Regions from separate parts of the Pseudomonas sp. FW305-20 genome, predicted to be linked through region 2. Evidence: predicted binding sites of a transcription regulator. Region 2 holds the regulator's gene; each other region holds the start of a gene.
What was found. Region 2 encodes sigma-54, which starts transcription at its own class of promoters, with help from an activator protein. Its sites were predicted from a motif close to ANTGGCATNNANNTTGCTNT; they were not measured.

Region 1 (4,716 bases), on a different contig from region 2:
CAAAGATCTCGTGGAAAATGTCCGGCTCTTGCAGGTAATCCAGCTCTTCGCGGGTACGAATAAACGTCGCCACCGGAAACTGCTTGTTGGCGAGCAATTCGAAAAAGGTCTGGAAGGGGATCAGTGCGGGCACCCGGGCAACCTGCCACCCGGTGGTTTCACCGAGGACCTTGTTGATCTCGCCGAGTTGCGGAATGCGGTCGTGGGGCAGACCGAGTTTTTCGATACCGTCCAGGTATTCCTGGCACGCACGACCCTCGATCACTTTCAGTTGGCGAGTGATCAGCGTGTTCCACACCGCGTGTTCTTCGGCGGGGTAGTCGATAAAACCTTGCGCATCGGGCTCGCGAGCCACGTATTGCGTCTGCTTCATGCTGCTCTCCTGCTAGGGGATTCGTTCTTGTTGTGTGTACAGCTATGGACCTAGAAATACCTCAGAAATGCAGTGTTGCAGCGCCCGAGTCGCGCTGTGCGTAGGAAAAATCGTCGATTTTTGTAAAGTAATCGTTACGGATCGACTGAAATGGCGCAGGGATTGAGATTGGCGGGTTTGAAATGGCGTGCAGGTGTCACATAATCTTGACGACTAAGTTGGTGTCTGCGCAGAAAAATCCCTGCTCAGGCCCTCAATCACTCCTGTTTCGGGCGTTTTTATGCGTATCAAAGTCCACTGCCAGAACCGCATCGGCATCCTGCGCGACATTCTCAACTTGCTGGTGGAGTACGGGATCAACGTCGCTCGCGGCGAAGTCGGCGGTGAGCATGGCAACGCGATCTATCTGCACTGCCCGAACCTGATCAACATTCAGTTTCAGGCGTTGCGTCCGAAGTTTGAGGCGATCGGCGGGGTATTCGGCGTCAAGCGTGTAGGGCTGATGCCCAGCGAACGTCGGCACATGGAACTCAATGCGTTGCTCGGCGCCTTGGAATTTCCGGTGCTATCGATCGACATGGGCGGCTCGATCGTCGCGGCCAACCGCGCGGCGGCGCAGTTGCTCGGCGTGCGGGTCGATGAGGTGCCGGGGATTCCGTTGTCGCGTTACGCCGAGGATTTCGACTTGCCGGAACTGGTGCGCGCCAACAAGTCGCGGATCAACGGCTTGCGGGTGAAAGTGAAGGGCGACGTGTTTCTCGCCGACATTGCGCCACTGCAATCGGAGCATGACGACAGCGAAGCAATGGCCGGTGCGGTACTCACGTTGCACCGCGCCGACCGGGTCGGTGAGCGCATCTATAACGTGCGCAAGCAGGAGTTGCGCGGTTTCGACAGCATTTTCCAGAGCTCGAAGGTGATGGCCGCGGTGGTGCGCGAAGCCCGACGCATGGCGCCGCTGGATGCGCCGCTATTGATAGAAGGCGAAACCGGTACCGGTAAAGAGTTGTTGGCGCGCGCCTGCCATCTGGCGAGTCCGCGGGGGCAGTCACCGTTGATGGCGCTCAACTGCGCCGGCCTGCCGGAATCCATGGCTGAGACGGAGCTGTTCGGCTACGGCCCCGGCGCTTTCGAGGGGGCGCGGGCCGAGGGTAAGCTCGGTCTGCTGGAGCTGACGGCAGGCGGTACGCTGTTTCTCGATGGTGTCGGGGAAATGAGCCCGCGCTTGCAGGTGAAGTTGCTGCGCTTCCTGCAGGACGGTTGCTTCCGTCGTGTGGGCAGTGATGAAGAGGTTTATCTGGATGTGCGGGTGATTTGCGCGACGCAGGTCGACCTGTCCGAGTTGTGCGCGCGGGGTGAGTTTCGCCAGGATTTGTATCACCGCTTGAACGTGCTTTCACTGCACATTCCGCCCCTGCGCGAATGCCTCGATGGTTTGACGCCGCTGGTGGAACACTTCCTCGATCAGGCCAGTCGGCAAATTGGTTGCCCGCTGCCGAAACTGGCGCCGGCGGCGATGGAACGGCTCAGTCACTACCATTGGCCGGGCAATGTTCGGCAATTGGAAAACGTATTGTTCCAGGCGGTTTCTTTGTGCGAGGGCGGGACCGTCAAGGCCGAACATATTCGCCTGCCGGACTACGGCGTGCGTCAGCCGCTTGGCGATTTCTCACTTGAGGGTGGGTTGGACGAGATTGTCGGGCGTTTCGAGAAAGCGGTGCTTGAGCGTTTGTATTCCGAGCATCCGAGCAGTCGCCAATTGGGCAAGCGGTTGGGGGTTTCGCACACCACTATTGCCAATAAGTTGCGTGAGTACGAAGTCGGCAAAGAACCCGGCAGCGCCTGATCGTTCCCACGCTCCGCGTGGGAATGCCTCAATGGACGCTCTGCGTCCGCTTTGGGACGCGGAGCGTCCCGGGCTGCATTCCCACGCTCCGCGTGGGAACGATCAGCGAATCGGTCAGTAAGGTCAGCACTTGCCTCGAAGCGGCATAACACCGCCGGTTTTTCGTCTTCGACACAATCCTCCAATCCCTCCTGAACCCATCAAGTCCTTTGTTTGCCGGGCCCTGCGCCGCCAGAAAAAAGTTGGTCTGCAAATTGCTTGTGGCTCAGCAGTACAGCGGTGGACGGCAAACGTCCGGCATGCAGAGGAAAGAGTGTGGACAAGTACCTTTATGTGGCAATGACCGGCGCCAGCCAGAATGCACTGGCGCAGAAGGCTCATGCGAACAACCTGGCGAACATCTCCACCAACGGTTTCCAGAAAGACCTGGAGCAGGCGCGTTCGATGCCGGTGTTCGGCGACAGCTTTCCGGCGCGTGCGTTTGCCCTGTCCGAGCGTCCGGCCACCGATTTCTCCCTTGGCGCATTGGTGCAAACCGGTCGCGACCTCGATGTCGCGGTGCAAGGCAATGGCTGGATCGCCGTGCAGAACCCTGATGGCGGCGAAAGCTACGTGCGCACCGGCAGCCTGAATGTCGACGCCCTGGGCGTGCTGCGGGCCGGCAATGGTATGCCGGTGATGGGCAATGGCGGGCCGATTGCCGTGCCACCCGAGCAGCAAATCGAAGTGGGCGAGGACGGCACCATCAGCATTCGTGCGATGGGCGAAGGTCCGCGCGTGATGGCGGAAGTCGACCGCATCAAACTGGTCAACCCGGATTTCAAGAACATGACCAAAGGCCTGGACGGTTCGATCCACACCAAGGACGGCAAGCCGGCGCAGGCCGATGCCGACGTCAAACTGGTGTCCGGCTTCCTTGAGTCGAGCAACGTCAACGCCGTGGAAGAGATGACCTCGGTGCTGGCCCTGGCCAAGCAGTTCGAGCTGCACATCAAGATGATGAACACCGCCAAAGAAGACGACCAGGCCATGGCTCGGGTCTTGCAGATCAGCTAATTATCAGAACGTCGCGCCGTAAAACAGGCGCACGAGGAGAATCGAATGCTTCCGGCTCTATGGGTTGCCAAAACAGGTCTGTCCGCCCAGGACACCAACCTGACGACCATTTCCAACAACCTGGCCAACGTGTCGACCACGGGTTTCAAACGTGACCGCGCCGAGTTCCAGGACTTGCTCTACCAGATCAAACGCCAGCCAGGCGCCCAGTCGACCCAGGACAGTGAATTGCCATCGGGTCTGCAATTGGGTACCGGTGTGCGCATTGTCGGCACCCAGAAAAACTTCACCGCCGGCAGCCTGCAAACCACCGAGCAGCCGTTGGACATGGCCATCGACGGTCGCGGCTTCTTCCAGATTCTGCAGCCGGACGGCACCACGTCCTACACCCGTGACGGGACATTCCACCTCGACTCCAACGGTCAGATCGTGAACGCCAGCGGCTTCGCCCTGGAACCGGCCATTGTCATCCCGAACGATGCCCAGACCTTCACGGTCGGTCGCGACGGCACCGTGTCCATCACCGTTACCGGCAACCCGGCCTCCCAAGTGATCGGCAACCTGCAAACCGCCGACTTCATCAACCCGGCCGGTCTGCAAGCGGTGGGCAACAACCTGTTCCTGGAAACTGCGGCCAGCGGCGCGCCACAAGTCGGTACCCCGGGCCTGGCCGGTTTCGGCACCACGTTGCAGAACACCCTCGAGACCTCGAACGTCAGCACCGTTGAAGAGATGGTCAACATGATCACCACTCAGCGCGCTTACGAGATGAACTCCAAGGTGATCTCCACTGCCGACCAGATGCTCTCGTTCGTAACGCAGAATCTGTAATCAAGTCTATGAGGCGGCCATGAGGTCGCCTGCAACACCGTGAGGTAGGGTCATGAATCGCTTCGTATCTGTTCTGGCACTGAGTGGGGCCGTCGTGCTCGCGGGCTGCGTTGCCCCGCCGCCCAAGCCCAATGACCCTTACTACGCCCCGGTGTTGCCGCGCACACCGCTGCCGGCTGCCGCCAATAATGGCTCGATCTACCAGGCCGGTTTCGAACAGAACCTGTACAGCGACCGCAAGGCGTTCCGGGTCGGTGACATCATCACCATCACCCTGAATGAACGCACCCAGGCCAGCAAGAACGCCAACTCGCAAATTGGCAAGAACAGCAAGACCGACATCGGTCTGAGCTCGTTTTTCGGGGGTGGCCTGAGCACCAGCGATCCAGTGGGCAGCGGTAGCCTGAGCCTGGATGTCGGTTATGAAGGTGACCGCGCCACCAAGGGCGACAGCAAGTCCGGGCAGAGCAACAGCCTGACCGGTTCGATCACCGTGACCGTCGCCGACGTGTTGCCCAACGGCATCATCGCCGTGCGCGGCGAAAAGTGGCTGACCCTCAACACCGGCGATGAGCTGGTGCGGATTGCCGGTATGGTTCGATCCGATGAC
Region 2 (4,716 bases):
CTCTGGCTTCCAGTAAGGGTTCGGCAGGCAGCGCACGTCGAACACCAGATCAGCGTCCACCGGCATTCCACGCTTGAAGCCGAAAGATTCCACCAGGAACGCCGTACCGGATTCCGGCTGGTTCAACAGGCGCAGCTTGATGGTATCTCGCAGTTGATACAGGTTCAGGTTGGTGGTGTTTACCTTGAGATCGGCGAGATCGGCAATCGGCCCGAGCAGGGCGGTCTCATCGTTGATGGCCTCGGCCAGCGAGCGATTGGAATTGCTCAGCGGGTGACGACGGCGGGTTTCCGAGAAACGCTTGAGCAAGGTTTCTTCGTCGGCGTCCAGATAAAGCACATCACACTGGATATGCCGGCTGCGCACTTCTTCCAGCAGTTCGGGAAAACGCGACAAGTGACTCGGCAAGTTGCGCGCATCGATCGATACGGCCACCAGCGGTTGCGCCAGCTCAGTATGGATCAGCGCACGTTCGGCCAGTTCCGGCAGCAGGCCGGCGGGCAGGTTGTCGATGCAGTAGAAGCCGTTGTCCTCGAGAACATCGAGTGCGGTACTTTTACCTGAGCCGGAACGGCCACTGACGATGATCAAGCGCATGATTAATGACCGTTTTGCTCGTCCAGGACAACCTGATACAAGGCTTCATTGCTCGGGGCGCTGCGCAGCTTTTCGCGCACTTCCTTGCGGTCGAGCATGCTGGCGATCTGGCGCAGCAACTCCAGGTGCGCATCGGTAGCGGCTTCCGGGACCAGCAGAACGAACAGCAGGTCAACCGGGGCGCCGTCGATGGCGTCGAAATCGATGGGTGCATCAAGGTGCATCAGGGCGCTGATGGGCGAGGTACAGCCCTTCAGGCGGCAGTGGGGAATGGCAATGCCGTTGCCAAAGCCGGTTGAGCCGAGTTTTTCACGGGCAATCAGAGCCTCGAAGACATCTTGCATCTCCAGATCCGGTACTTCTTTATGGATAAGGTTGGCAATTTGCTCGAGGGCTTTCTTTTTACTGCCGCCCGGCACGTTCACGAGGGAACGGCCGGGGGTCAGGATGCTTTCAAGTCGGATCATGGGTAGGGAGTGTTAACGACCGGTCGCGCCCTGGAGGAGGCTTTGGGTCTTTTCCTTATGCTTTTTGAGTTGTTTATCCAGCTTGTCGGTCAGTGCGTCGATCGCCGCGTACATATCGGTATGCTCCGCGTTTGCGACCACTTCATTGCCGGGAATATGCAGCGTGGCTTCGATTTTCTGCTTGAGCTTTTCGACCGTCATCGTGACCTGCACGTTGGTGATCTTGTCGAAATGCCTCTCTAATCGTTCGAGTTTTTCGCCGATGTAGGTGCGAAGAGGTTCGGTCACTTCCAGTTGGTGTCCACTGATGTTGACTTGCATACAGCTTCTCCTTCGTTGCCAGTGCATAAAGCGGCAGGCAGAAATACCTGCCACTGGAACGCTGTGGCGTGGCTCTACATCAACCGCTTGCGTTCGCTCGAAGGCGCGATCCCTAGGGATTCGCGGTACTTGGCGACGGTGCGGCGAGCCACCTGAATGCCTTGTGCCTCCAGTAAACCAGCGATCTTGCTGTCACTCAACGGCTTTTTCTGATTTTCCGCGGCAACCAGTTTTTTGATGATCGCGCGGATTGCCGTGGACGAGCATTCACCGCCCTCGGAGGTGCTGACGTGGCTAGAAAAAAAGTATTTCAGTTCATATATGCCCCGAGGGGTATGCATGAACTTTTGCGTGGTTACCCGTGAAATCGTCGACTCGTGCATCCCTACCGCTTCGGCGATGTCATGCAGGACCAGCGGTTTCATGGCTTCGTCGCCGTATTCAAGAAAACCGCGCTGATGCTCGACGATTTGCGTGGCCACTTTCATCAGGGTTTCGTTGCGGCTTTGCAGGCTCTTGATGAACCAGCGGGCTTCTTGCAACTGATTGCGCATGAAGGTGTTGTCGGCGCTGGTGTCGGCGCGGCGCACGAAGCCGGCGTATTGAGCGTTGACCCGCAGTCGTGGCACGGATTCCTGGTTCAGCTCCACCAGCCAGCGCTCGTTGTCCTTGCGTACGATCACGTCGGGAACGACGTATTCGGCTTCGCTGGACTCGATTTGCGAGCCTGGGCGCGGGTTGAGGCTCTGCACCAGTTCAATCACCTGACGCAGTTCGTCTTCCTTGAGCTTCATGCGACGCATCAGCTGGCTGTAATCGCGACTGCCGAGCAGGTCGATGTACTCGGTGACCAGGCGTTTGGCCTCGACCAGCCAAGGTGTCTTGGCGGGCAATTGGCGCAATTGCAGCAGCAGGCATTCGCCCAGGTTACGGGCGCCGATACCGGCAGGTTCGAATTGCTGGATACGGTGCAGGACGGCTTCGATTTCGTCCAGTTCGATGTCCAGTTCCGGGTCGAAGGCTTCGAGAATCTCCTCGAGGGTCTCGTCCAGGTAGCCCTGATTGTTGATGCAATCGATCAGGGTCACGGCGATCAGGCGATCGGTGTCGGACATCGGCGCCAGGTTCAGTTGCCACAGCAGGTGGCTTTGCAGGCTTTCGCCGGCCGATGTCCGGGTGGTGAAGTCCCACTCGTCGTCATCGTTGCTCGGCAGGCTGCTGGCGCTGGTCTGGTAGACGTCTTCCCATGCGGTATCGACGGGCAGTTCGTTGGGGATGCGCTCGTTCCAGTCACCTTCATCGAGGTTATCAACCGTCGGGGCGGTTTCCTGGTAGGAGGGTTCCGAAACATCGGCGTTGGGTAGCTGTTCGGCTTTGTCGGCCAAGGGGTCGGCGTTATCGAAGTCGTCGCCTTCTTCCTGGCGTTCGAGCATCGGATTGGACTCCAGGGCCTCCTGGATTTCCTGTTGCAGGTCCAGGGTCGACAATTGGAGCAGGCGGATGGCCTGTTGCAGCTGCGGTGTCATCGTCAGCTGCTGGCCCATTCTCAAGACTAGCGATGGTTTCATGGCAGGGGCTTAACACCTTATTCGCCGGCGCACATGCGCCATCCACTACAGGGCGCCGGAGCGCCAAACATAAGCAAATTATATGCCCGAAACTGCAGCGTTTGCCTAGAGCGCTGTAACAATAAAAAAATGTTGATTTTTTATCGAGACAAGCGCCCGGGCAACCAGCCAGACACCTGAGTGCTTACAGGCGGAACTCATGGCCCAGATACACTTCCTTGACCAGGTCGTTGGCCAGGATGGTGGCAGAGTCACCTTCGGCGATCAGCTGGCCATCGTTGACGATGTAGGCGGTTTCGCAGATATCCAGGGTTTCACGGACGTTGTGGTCAGTGATCAGCACACCAATGCCCTTGGCCTTGAGGTGATAGATGATCTGCTTGATGTCGCCCACCGAAATCGGGTCCACGCCGGCGAATGGTTCGTCGAGCAGGATGAATTTCGGGTTGGTAGCCAGTGCCCGGGCGATCTCCACGCGGCGGCGTTCACCACCGGACAGGCTCATCCCGAGGTTGTCGCGGATGTGGCTGATGTGGAATTCCTGCAGCAGACTTTCCAGCTCCTGGCGACGACCGGCCTTGTCGAGTTCCTTGCGGGTCTCGAGGATCGCCATGATGTTGTCGGCTACCGAGAGTTTGCGGAAGATCGATGCTTCTTGCGGAAGATAGCCGATGCCGGCCTTCGCACGACCGTGCATAGGCTGGTGACTGACATCCAGGTCGTCAATCAGTACGCGGCCCTGATCGGCCTGTACCAGGCCGACAATCATGTAAAAGCAGGTGGTCTTGCCGGCGCCGTTGGGACCCAGCAGGCCGACGATCTGACCGCTGTCGATCGACAGGCTGACGTCACGCACGACCTGGCGGCTCTTGTAGCTCTTGGCCAGATGCTGAGCTTTCAGAGTTGCCATTACTGGGCCTTTTGCTCGTCGGTTTTCTTCTTCGGCTGGATCACCATGTCGATGCGCGGACGCGACTCGGTAACCTTGTTGCCCGTCGCACGACCGGCGCTGGCAAGCTTTTTCACCGTGTCGTAGACGATTTTCTCGCCTTGGGTGACGTTGTTGTCCTTGTCGATGACTTTGGCGCGATCGATCAATACGACGCGGTTTTGCGAGGCGTGGTACTGGATGGTCACTCCGTAGCCCTGAACCGGCTTGGTGTCGCCAGCCGTCTGCATCTGCTCGAAGTAGGCCAGATTGCCCACCGATGTCACCACGTCGATGTCGCCGGCCGGCGTGCGGGTGATGGTCACAGTATTGCCTTTAACGATCATCGAGCCCTGGGTAATGATCACGTCACCTTTATAGGTGGCAACACCATTCTTGTCGTCCAGCTGGGCATCGTCGGCCTGGATGCGGATAGGCTGCTCTTGATCGTTCGGCAGAGCCCAGGCGCTCACGCTTCCCAGTGCTGCGCTCAGACCGAGCAAAATAGGGAGGGTTTTAACGAGCCTCATACTGTCCTCTTACGTTCGATAGCAGGTGTATCCTGCTTTCTTTCAAATACGCTTTCATTCCCTTGCCAGTCGACACACCACCAGCGCCGTCGATTCTAACGGGTTGCTCGGTCTGCGCATATTGCTGCTGCGGGAACACTGTCATGCGGGTGGTGGTAATCAGGGTCTTGCGGTTTTTCTCGTCGAAGCGCGTGATGCGCACCGAGTCAATCAGTTCGACCTGGGTGCCGTCGGGGTTCACTTCGCCGTGCTCGCTCTGGACGTGCCATGGGAACTCGGTGCCGCGGAACATGTTCAGGTCGGGG
Region 3 (4,716 bases), on a different contig from region 2:
CGCGCAGGGTCACATCCTGAGGCTCGACGATACCGGCGCGTCGTAGCGGGCGGGTGGTGGTCACAATGTCACGAAACAGGCGCACTTGAGCGGGTACGAAGACTGTCCAGGGCGACGCGCCTTCGCAGCGAACCTTGACCGTAACCCGGCCCAGCGGCGTGGCCGGGCTCTCCAGGGACGCTGTCAATTCCTTGTCGCACATGGGCATGCGCAGCCGTGGATCGAGCTGCTTGACCTCGATCTCGTAGCGGCCTTCCGATTGACTGGTGGCCAGATAGTCTTCTACGGTGAATTCAAGAAAGCCCTGGGTGACGCCGATAAGCATGTCAGGCAAGGTAACCGCGTCAGCAAGGGCAGGGCAGCCAGCGTTGAACAGGCAGACGGCCGACACCGCGCAAAGCAATTTGCGGGCGTTTGATGTCAGGCGTCGGAAAAATGTCGGTTCTGTGTTCATAAGAGTTAAAAAGCAAGCGCCGTGCCGTTTAGTGATGAATGCGCGTCGCAACACACTTAAGCGTTGGTGTAGGAGTCTGTGCATGGCTGGGGTAATGGATGCGGTAAACCAGCGCACGCAACTGGTAGGGCAGAATCGCCTTGAGCTGTTGTTGTTCCGTCTCGACGGCCAGCAGCTGTATGGGATCAACGTGTTCAAGGTTCGGGAGGTGCTGCAATGCCCCAAACTGACGCTGATGCCAAAATCCAGTCCTGTCGTGTGCGGTGTGGCAAGTATTCGGGGGGCGACCATTCCGATTCTTGATCTGGCGATGGCGACCGGCTCCGGTGCGTTGAAAGATCAAAGCAATCCCTTCGTGATCATCACGGAGTACAACACCAAGACCCAGGGTTTCCTGGTGCGGTCAGTGGAACGCATCGTCAACATGAACTGGGAGGAGATTCATCCGCCACCCAAGGGCACGGGACGCGATCATTACCTGACAGCTGTGACTCGGGTCGACAATCAGTTAGTCGAAATCATCGACGTCGAGAAAGTGCTGGCAGAAGTGGCGCCGACACCGGAAGCGATTTCCGTCGGCGTAGTGGATGTCGAAACCCAGCACAAGGCGCTCTCTTTGCGAGTGCTGACGGTCGATGACTCGTCGGTGGCGCGCAAGCAGGTGACCCGTTGCCTGCAGACGGTCGGTGTCGAAGTGGTGGCGTTGAACGACGGTCGGCAAGCGCTGGATTACCTGCGCAAGCTGGTCGACGAGGGCAAGAAGCCGGAAGAAGAGTTCCTGATGATGATTTCCGACATCGAGATGCCGGAGATGGACGGGTACACCCTCACGGCCGAGATCCGCAACGACCCTCGCATGCAAAAGCTTCACATCATCCTGCATACTTCGTTGTCCGGTGTATTCAATCAGGCGATGGTCAAGAAGGTCGGTGCCGATGACTTCCTTGCCAAATTCCGTCCTGATGACCTGGCATCCCGGGTAGTCAACCGGATCAAGGCAGCAGACATCAGCTAGGGGCCTTTTGCCCCTAACGGTTAATACGATTTAAGAGGCGGCATCTTTGTCTACGGGTAATTTGGATTTCGAACAGTTCCGGGTCTTCCTGGAAAAAGCCTGTGGCATTTTGCTTGGTGAAAACAAGCAATACCTGGTCTCGAGCCGTCTCAACAAACTGATGGAACAGCAAGGCATCAAGTCCCTCGGTGAGCTGGTCCAGCGCATCCAGACCCAGCCGCGCAGCGGTTTGCGCGAGATGGTGGTGGATGCCATGACCACCAACGAAACCCTGTGGTTTCGTGACACCTATCCGTTTGAAGTCTTGAAGAACAAGGTGCTGCCCGCGGCGATCAAGGCCGCCCCTGGCCAGCGTCTGCGGATCTGGTCGGCGGCCTGTTCGTCGGGTCAGGAACCGTATTCGCTGTCGATGTCGATCGATGAGTTCGAGCGCGTGAACATGGGCCAGTTGAAGATGGGCGTGCAGATCGTTGCCACCGACCTGTCCGGTACCATGCTGACCAACTGCAAGACCGGCGAGTACGACAGCCTGGCCATTGGCCGCGGCCTGTCGCCCGAGCGCCTTCAACGTTACTTCGACCCGAAAGGGCCGGGGCGCTGGGCCATCAAGGCTCCGATCAAGAGCCGGGTGGAGTTTCGCTCGTTCAACCTGCTGGACAGCTACGCAGCGCTGGGCAAGTTTGACATCGTGTTCTGCCGCAACGTGCTGATCTACTTCTCCGCCGAGGTGAAGAAGGACATCCTGTTGCGCATTCACAGCACGTTGAAGCCGGGCGGTTATCTGTTCCTCGGCGCGTCCGAGGCGCTGAACGGTTTGCCGGATCATTACCAGATGGTCCAGTGCAGCCCGGGGATCATTTACCAGGCGAAGTGATTCGTTGGCGTCATCAAAAAACGGGAGTCCTCAGGGGCTCCCGTTTTTTTTTGCCTGCAATATTTCCGGCATCACATCTATCCCCTGTGGGAGCGGGCTTGGCCATGGGAAAGCGGCAGAAAAGCGGCAGGCGGCGGAAATCGGTTGCCGCTTTTCTGGCATTGCCGCATGGCCACGGCCCGCAAAGCCCCGGTTTATGGGCTTTTTTTAATTGGCACGACGCTTGCTATGTCCCTGTTACGAAAAATCAGGTCACCCAAAGGTTTCCGACATGAGCATCAGCTTCGATAAAGCGCTCGGTATCCACGAACAAGCCCTGGGCTTCCGCGCCCAGCGTGCCGAAGTCCTGGCCAACAACATCGCCAACGCCGACACCCCGAACTACAAGGCTCGGGATCTGGATTTCTCCAAAGTGCTCGCCGCACAGAACGAGAAGACCAAGAGTGGATCTTTCGCCTTGAACATGACTAACAGCCGTCATATCGAAGCCGAAGGCCTGGGCAATGGCGACGAGTCGCTGATGTATCGCACGCCGATGCAACCGTCGATCGACCAGAACACCGTGGACGCTCAGCTGGAACAATCGAACTACGCGGAAAACGCGGTCAACTTCCAGGCCAGCTTCACCCTGCTCAACAGCAAATTCAAAGGGCTGGTGTCAGCCCTTCGTGGAGAGTAAGTCATGTCCCTAGCCAGTGTTTTCAACATTGCCGGTAGCGGCATGAGTGCCCAGACCACTCGCTTGAACACCGTCGCCAGTAACATCGCCAACGCCGAGACCGTCTCGTCGAGCATCGACCAGACCTACCGTGCACGGCACCCGGTATTCGCCACCATGTTCCAGGGCGGCCAGAGCGGCGGTAGCGACTCGCTGTTCCAGAACCAGGACGCCGCCGGTCAAGGCGTGCAAGTGCTGGGCGTGGTCGAAGACCAGAGCAATCTTGATGCGCGCTACGAGCCGAACCATCCGGCGGCCGACGCCAAGGGCTACGTCTACTACCCGAACGTCAACGTGGTGGAGGAAATGGCTGACATGATTTCCGCGAGTCGTTCGTTCCAGACCAACGCGGAAATGATGAACACCGCCAAAACCATGATGCAGAAGGTCCTGACCCTCGGTCAGTGATAAGGGGCGACTCAGATGAGTGTTACTGATACCACCAGTAGTTTGAGCCTCAAGGACATCCTGGCCAACTCCTCGATCAAGACCAACACCAGCGCCGACGGCCTGGCGGCGGCAACGAACAGCGCCACCGGCAAAAAGGCCCTGGGCAAGGACGCGTTCCTGCAGTTGCTGGTAACGCAACTGAAAAACCAGAACCCGCTGGAACCGCAGGACAACGGCGAGTTCGTCGCCCAGTTGGCCCAGTTCAGTAGCCTGGAAGGCATCACCACACTCAACGACACCGTCAGTGGCCTGGCGAGCAATTACAACTCGTCCCAGGCGTTGCAGGCGTCGTCGCTGGTCGGTCGTTCGGTGATTGCCCCGAGCGACAAGTCGGTGGTCGATACCTCCAAGAGTTTCAGCGGCACCATTGCCGTACCGGCGTCGGTGGACCCGCTCAAGGTCAAGATCACCGATGCCGATGGCAAGGTTGTCCGCACCATCGACCTGGGCAGCCAGAAGGCCGGCACTTCCAGTTTCATCTGGGATGGCAAAAACGACGCAGGCGAAGTGGCCAAGGCGGGTACCTATACCTTCGGCGCTACGGCGACCTACGACGGCAAGGCGACCTCGCTGGTGACGTACCTGCCGGCAACGGTCAACAGCGTGACGATCAGCCAGACCGGCGGTGAGTTGATGCTCAACCTGGCCGGGGCCGGCAGCATCGCCCTGTCCAAAGTACAAACTATTGGTATGTAGAGCCGACTAACACGGCACAAAGGAGTGGAATATGTCTTTCAATATCGGCCTTAGCGGTCTCTATGCAGCCAACAAACAACTGGACGTGACCGGCAACAACATCGCCAACGTCGCGACCACCGGTTTCAAATCGTCCCGTGCGGAATTCGAAGACGTTTACTCGGCCACCAAGCTGGGTTCCGGCAGCAAAACCATCGGTAACGGCGTGCGCCTGGCCAACGTTTCCCAGCAGTTCACCCAGGGCGACGTCAACAACACCGGCAACGTGCTGGACATGGGCATCAACGGTTCCGGCTTCTTCGTGCTGAGCGAGAACGGTTCGATGTCCTACACCCGTGCCGGTACGTTCAAGGTCGACAAGGACGGTTACGTCACCAATAGCGATGGCTCTGCGCGTCTGCAGGGTTATGGCGTGGATGCCAATGGCAAAATCCTCAACGGCGTTTTGACTGACCTGCGCATCGATACGTCGAACCTGGCGCCAAAAAACACCTCCACGGTTTCGTCGA
Region 4 (4,716 bases), on a different contig from region 2:
CAATTTGTAATCCAGGGCAGCCGTCAGCTCGACGCCACCGGCGATCCGGCGGTTGCCAATGATGGCGGCATCAGCGCCCAGCTCATCACGAACCAGTTTCATGGCCTGACGCATATCGGCGGCGAAAAAACGCTTAACTTGCATAAACCACTACCTCAGCCGTTGGGCCCTACTGTCGCAACGATGGTCACTTGCTTGTTGTCAGGTATTTCCTGGTAAGCCAACACATGCAAACCCGGGACTGCCAATCGGCCGAATCGCGACAGCATCGCGCGAACCGGACCGGCGACCAGCAGAATCACCGGTTGACCTTGCATTTCCTGACGCTGCGCCGCGTCGATCAACGAACGTTGCAGTTTCTCAGCCATGCTTGGCTCCAGCAGAACACCCTCTTCCGAGCCTTGTCCTGCCTTCTGAAGACTATTGAGCAATATTTGTTCCAACCTTGGCTCCAGGGTGATCACTGGCAGCTCGGAGTCAGTGCCTACAATGCTTTGGACGATTGCACGGGATACGCCGACGCGCACCGCGGCCACCAGCGCGGCAGTATCTTGACTCTTGCTGGCGTTGTTGGCGATGGCCTCGGCAATGCTGCGGATATCGCGAACTGGCACCTGTTCGGCCAGCAACGCCTGCAATACTTTGAGCAGCTGCGACAGCGACACCACGCCCGGCACCAGTTCTTCAGCCAGTTTTGGCGAGCTTTTGGCCAGCAATTGCATGAGTTGCTGCACTTCTTCGTGACCGATCAACTCACTCGAATGCTTGTAGAGAATCTGGTTCAAGTGGGTTGCCACTACCGTACTGGCATCGACCACGGTGTAACCGAGGGATTGGGCCTGGGCACGCTGGCTGATTTCGATCCAGACCGCCTCCAGGCCGAAAGCCGGATCTTTGGCGGTAATGCCGTTGAGCGTGCCGTAGACCTGGCCCGGGTTGATCGCCAACTCGCGATCCGGGTAAATCTCCGCTTCGGCCAGGATCACCCCCATCAGGGTCAGGCGGTAGGCACTTGGCGCCAGGTCGAGGTTGTCACGGATATGCACGGTCGGCATCAGGAAGCCCAGATCCTGGGACAGCTTCTTGCGCACGCCCTTGATTCGCGCCAGCAATTGACCACCCTGATTACGGTCCACCAAGGGAATCAGTCGGTAGCCGACTTCCAGGCCGATCATGTCGATCGGCGTGACGTCATCCCAGCCAAGCTCCTTGGTTTCCTGAGCGCGAGCCGGCGATGGCAGCAATTCCTGCTGACGCTTGACCTCTTGCAGGGCCTGTACCTTGACCACGTTCTGCTTCTTCCAGAACAGGTACGCGCCGCCCGCCGCCAGGGCTGCCATGCTGAGAAAGGAAAAGTGCGGCATGCCCGGCACGAGGCCCATCACCGCCATCAAACCCGCCGCCACCGCCAACGCTTTGGGCGAGGCGAACATCTGGCGATTGATCTGCTTGCCCATGTCTTCCGAGCCGGAAGCACGGGTCACCATGATTGCCGCAGCTGTCGATAAAAGCAGTGATGGCAATTGCGCCACCAAACCGTCACCGATGGTCAACAAGGCGTACACCCGACCGGCATCGCCGAAGGTCATGCCGTGCTGGAAGATACCGACCGCCATGCCGCCGATCAGGTTGATGAACAGAATCAGCAGGCCGGCAATGGCGTCACCGCGAACGAACTTGCTGGCACCGTCCATGGAACCGTAGAACTCGGCTTCCTGGGCCACTTCCATCCGGCGCAGCTTGGCCTGGTTCTGGTCGATCAGACCGGCGTTCAAGTCGGCGTCGATCGCCATTTGTTTACCAGGCATCGCATCGAGGGTGAAACGCGCGCTCACCTCGGAAATCCGTCCGGCACCCTTGGTCACCACGACGAAGTTGATGATCATCAAAATCGCGAAGACGACGATACCGACCACGTAGTTACCGCCGATCACCACCTCGCCGAAGGCCTGGATCACCTTACCGGCGGCGGCATGGCCGTCCTGACCGTGGAGCATCACCACCCGCGTGGAGGCCACGTTCAGCGCCAGTCGCAACAGGGTCGCCACCAGCAGGATGGTCGGGAACACCGCGAAATCCAGCGGCCGCAACGCGTAAACACAGACCAGCAACACGACAATCGACAACGCGATGTTGAACGTGAAGAACACGTCCAGCAGGAACGGCGGCACCGGCAACATCATCATCGCCAGCATGACCAGCAGCAACAACGGCACACCCAGATTGCCTCGACTCAGGTCGGCAACGTTTGTGCGTGCAGTGTTGAATAACTGAGAGCGATCCACCGGTTTTCCCCGTTCCTTTAAAGCAAACTTTTTGACGCCTGAAGCGGGCGCAGAGCGGCTACTGCAAGAAGCCTTCCAACTTTTGCAGAGGCGGGAAATAGAGGGGTTTATCAAGGAATTTGCAGTGCCTGGTCCGGCCGCTCAACGCCTGTAGCAGCTGTCGAGCCTGCGAGGCTGCGTCCGAGGACGAAGTCCTCGCCAGAGTTTCACGGCTGCTGCGCAGCCGAACGCAGCCTCGCAGGCTCGACAGCTGCTACACGCGCCTCTCTCAGGTGTCGCGCCGCAGGTCGGGCGGAATCGGCAGGTCGCCCTTCAGCGGATCCGGGCGCTTACCCTTGCCGGCACGGTGCTGGCGGATCTGGTAGACGTAAGCGAGCACCTGGGCGACAGCAAGGTAGAGCCCGCCAGGGATTTCCTGATCAAGCTCGGTGGAGTGGTAGATCGAACGCGCCAGTGCCGGCGACTCAAGCAGCAGCACTTCGTTGGCCACCGCGATTTCACGGATTTTCAAAGCCAGGAAGTCGCTGCCCTTGGCAATCAGCATCGGCGCCCCACCCTTGTCCGGGTCGTACTTGAGCGCTACGGCGTAGTGGGTAGGGTTGGTGATGACCACATCGGCGTCGGGGATCGCCGCCATCATCCGGCGCTGGGACATTTCGCGCTGCAACTGGCGAATACGCTGCTTGACCTCCGGTCGCCCTTCGGCTTCTTTATGCTCGTCACGCACTTCCTGCTTGGTCATCAGCAGTTTCTTGTGGCTTTCCCAAAGCTGCACCGGCACGTCCACTGCAGCGATGACGATCAGCCCGCAGGACATCCACAAGGTACTCCAGCCCACCACCTGCAGGCAGTGAATGACGGCCAGCTCCAACGGCTCGTGAGCGATGCGTATCAGGTCATCGATGTCTGACTTCAACACAAGCAGGGCCACAGCCAGAATGATCAAAAACTTCGCAAATGCCTTGAGCAGCTCCGCCACCGCCTTGAACGAAAACATTCGTTTGAGGCCGGCGGCAGGGTTCATCCGACTGAATTTCGGTGCCAGGGACCCCGCTGCGAATAGCCATCCACCCAGGGAGATCGGCCCGATCAACGCTGCCAACACCAGGGTGATCATGATCGGCTGAATCGCCAGCAAGGCTGTCAGCCCTGAATTCAACAGGTAAGTGCTCATGGAGCGCTGATCAAGAATGACTTCACGGGACAGGGAGAAATTCTGCCGCATCAGTTCCATCAATTCTTGCGCCAGCGCCCCGCCGAAAATCAGCAGCGCGACGGATCCGGCAATCATGATCGCAAGGGTGTTGAGTTCTTTCGAACGCGCGATCTCGCCCTTCTCGCGAGAATCCTTCTTGCGTTTCTCGGTGGGGTCTTCTGTTTTGTCCTGACCGCTTTCGCTCTCAGCCATGACTCAGCGCGCCCGTGCCAGTTCGCGTAACAACTGCAAGGCCTCGGAGGCCAGCGGTTGATACTGATTGATAATGTCCGCCAGCCCGACCCAGACGATGAACAGCCCGAGCACCAGTGTCAGCGGGAAGCCGATAGAAAAGATGTTCAACTGCGGCGCAGCCCGGGTCATCACGCCAAAGGCGATGTTGACCACCAGCAACGCGGTGATTGCCGGCAACACCAGCAACAGCGCAGCACCGAGGACCCAGCCGAGCTTGCCGGCCAGTTCCCAGAAATGATTGACCATCAACCCGCTACCGACCGGCAACGTAGTAAAGCTTTCGGTAAGGACTTCGAACACCACCAGGTGGCCGTTCATGGACAGGAACAACAGCGTCACCAGCATGGTGAAGAACTGCCCGATCACCGCCACCGAGACACCGTTGGTGGGATCGACCATCGAAGCGAAACCCATACCCATCTGAATGGAGACGATCTGCCCGGCGACCACAAAGGCCTGGAAGAACAGTTGCAAGGAGAATCCCAGCACGGCACCGACGAGGATCTGCTCGGCAATCAGGAGCAAACCGCTCAAGTCCAGCGCATTGACCGGCGGCATCGGCGGCAGGCCGGGGGCGATCACCAATGTAATCGCCAAGGCGAAATATAGGCGCACTCGCGTAGGCACCAGGGTCGTGCCGAAAACCGGCATGACCATCAGCAAGGCGCCGATACGAAACAGCGGCAGCATGAACGTCGCCACCCAGGTACTGATCTGGGTATCGGTCAGCTGGAGCAGCGACATGGTTTAACCGATGACCTGAGGAATACTGCCGTACAACTGCAGGATGTATTCCATGAAGGTCTGCACCAGCCACGGACCGGCGACGATCAACGTCACCAGCATCACCAGCAGACGCGGCAGGAAGCTCAGGGTCTGTTCGTTGATCTGGGTCGCGGCCTGGAACATCGCCACCAACAGGCCCACAAGCAAACTCGGAATCACCAGCACGGCAACCATCATGGTGGTCAGCCACAGCGC

Region 1: a site for sigma-54 is predicted at 2,461-2,480, ahead of AC3WP4_RS15020 (flagellar basal body rod protein FlgF). Genes of this name have one in related genera too.
Region 3: a site for sigma-54 is predicted at 2,554-2,573, ahead of flgB (flagellar basal body rod protein FlgB). Genes of this name have one in related genera too.
Region 4: a site for sigma-54 is predicted at 2,305-2,324, ahead of flhA (flagellar biosynthesis protein FlhA). Genes of this name have one in related genera too.

What each region holds. Positions count from the first base shown of each region.
Region 1 is NZ_JBYTAJ010000015.1:40,004-44,719, forward strand. It holds gene phhA (phenylalanine 4-monooxygenase) at 1-373, opposite strand, end outside; gene AC3WP4_RS15015 (sigma-54-dependent transcriptional regulator) at 654-2,219, shown strand; gene AC3WP4_RS15020 (flagellar basal body rod protein FlgF) at 2,535-3,275, shown strand; gene flgG (flagellar basal-body rod protein FlgG) at 3,321-4,106, shown strand; gene flgH (flagellar basal body L-ring protein FlgH) at 4,159-4,716, shown strand, end outside.
Region 2 is NZ_JBYTAJ010000003.1:196,337-201,052, reverse strand. It holds gene rapZ (RNase adapter RapZ) at 1-597, opposite strand, end outside; gene ptsN (PTS IIA-like nitrogen regulatory protein PtsN) at 600-1,064, opposite strand; gene hpf (ribosome hibernation-promoting factor, HPF/YfiA family) at 1,077-1,385, opposite strand; gene AC3WP4_RS04360 (RNA polymerase factor sigma-54) at 1,460-2,953, opposite strand; gene lptB (LPS export ABC transporter ATP-binding protein) at 3,138-3,863, opposite strand; gene lptA (lipopolysaccharide transport periplasmic protein LptA) at 3,863-4,411, opposite strand; gene lptC (LPS export ABC transporter periplasmic protein LptC) at 4,398-4,716, opposite strand, start outside.
Region 3 is NZ_JBYTAJ010000053.1:12,557-17,272, forward strand. It holds gene flgA (flagellar basal body P-ring formation chaperone FlgA) at 1-454, opposite strand, end outside; gene AC3WP4_RS27320 (chemotaxis protein CheV) at 537-1,469, shown strand; gene cheR (protein-glutamate O-methyltransferase CheR) at 1,516-2,343, shown strand; gene flgB (flagellar basal body rod protein FlgB) at 2,615-3,022, shown strand; gene flgC (flagellar basal body rod protein FlgC) at 3,026-3,469, shown strand; gene flgD (flagellar hook assembly protein FlgD) at 3,485-4,207, shown strand; gene flgE (flagellar hook protein FlgE) at 4,239-4,716, shown strand, end outside.
Region 4 is NZ_JBYTAJ010000015.1:99,071-103,786, reverse strand. It holds gene flhF (flagellar biosynthesis GTPase FlhF) at 1-144, opposite strand, end outside; gene flhA (flagellar biosynthesis protein FlhA) at 156-2,285, opposite strand; gene flhB (flagellar biosynthesis protein FlhB) at 2,554-3,693, opposite strand; gene fliR (flagellar biosynthetic protein FliR) at 3,697-4,479, opposite strand; gene fliQ (flagellar biosynthesis protein FliQ) at 4,483-4,716, opposite strand, start outside.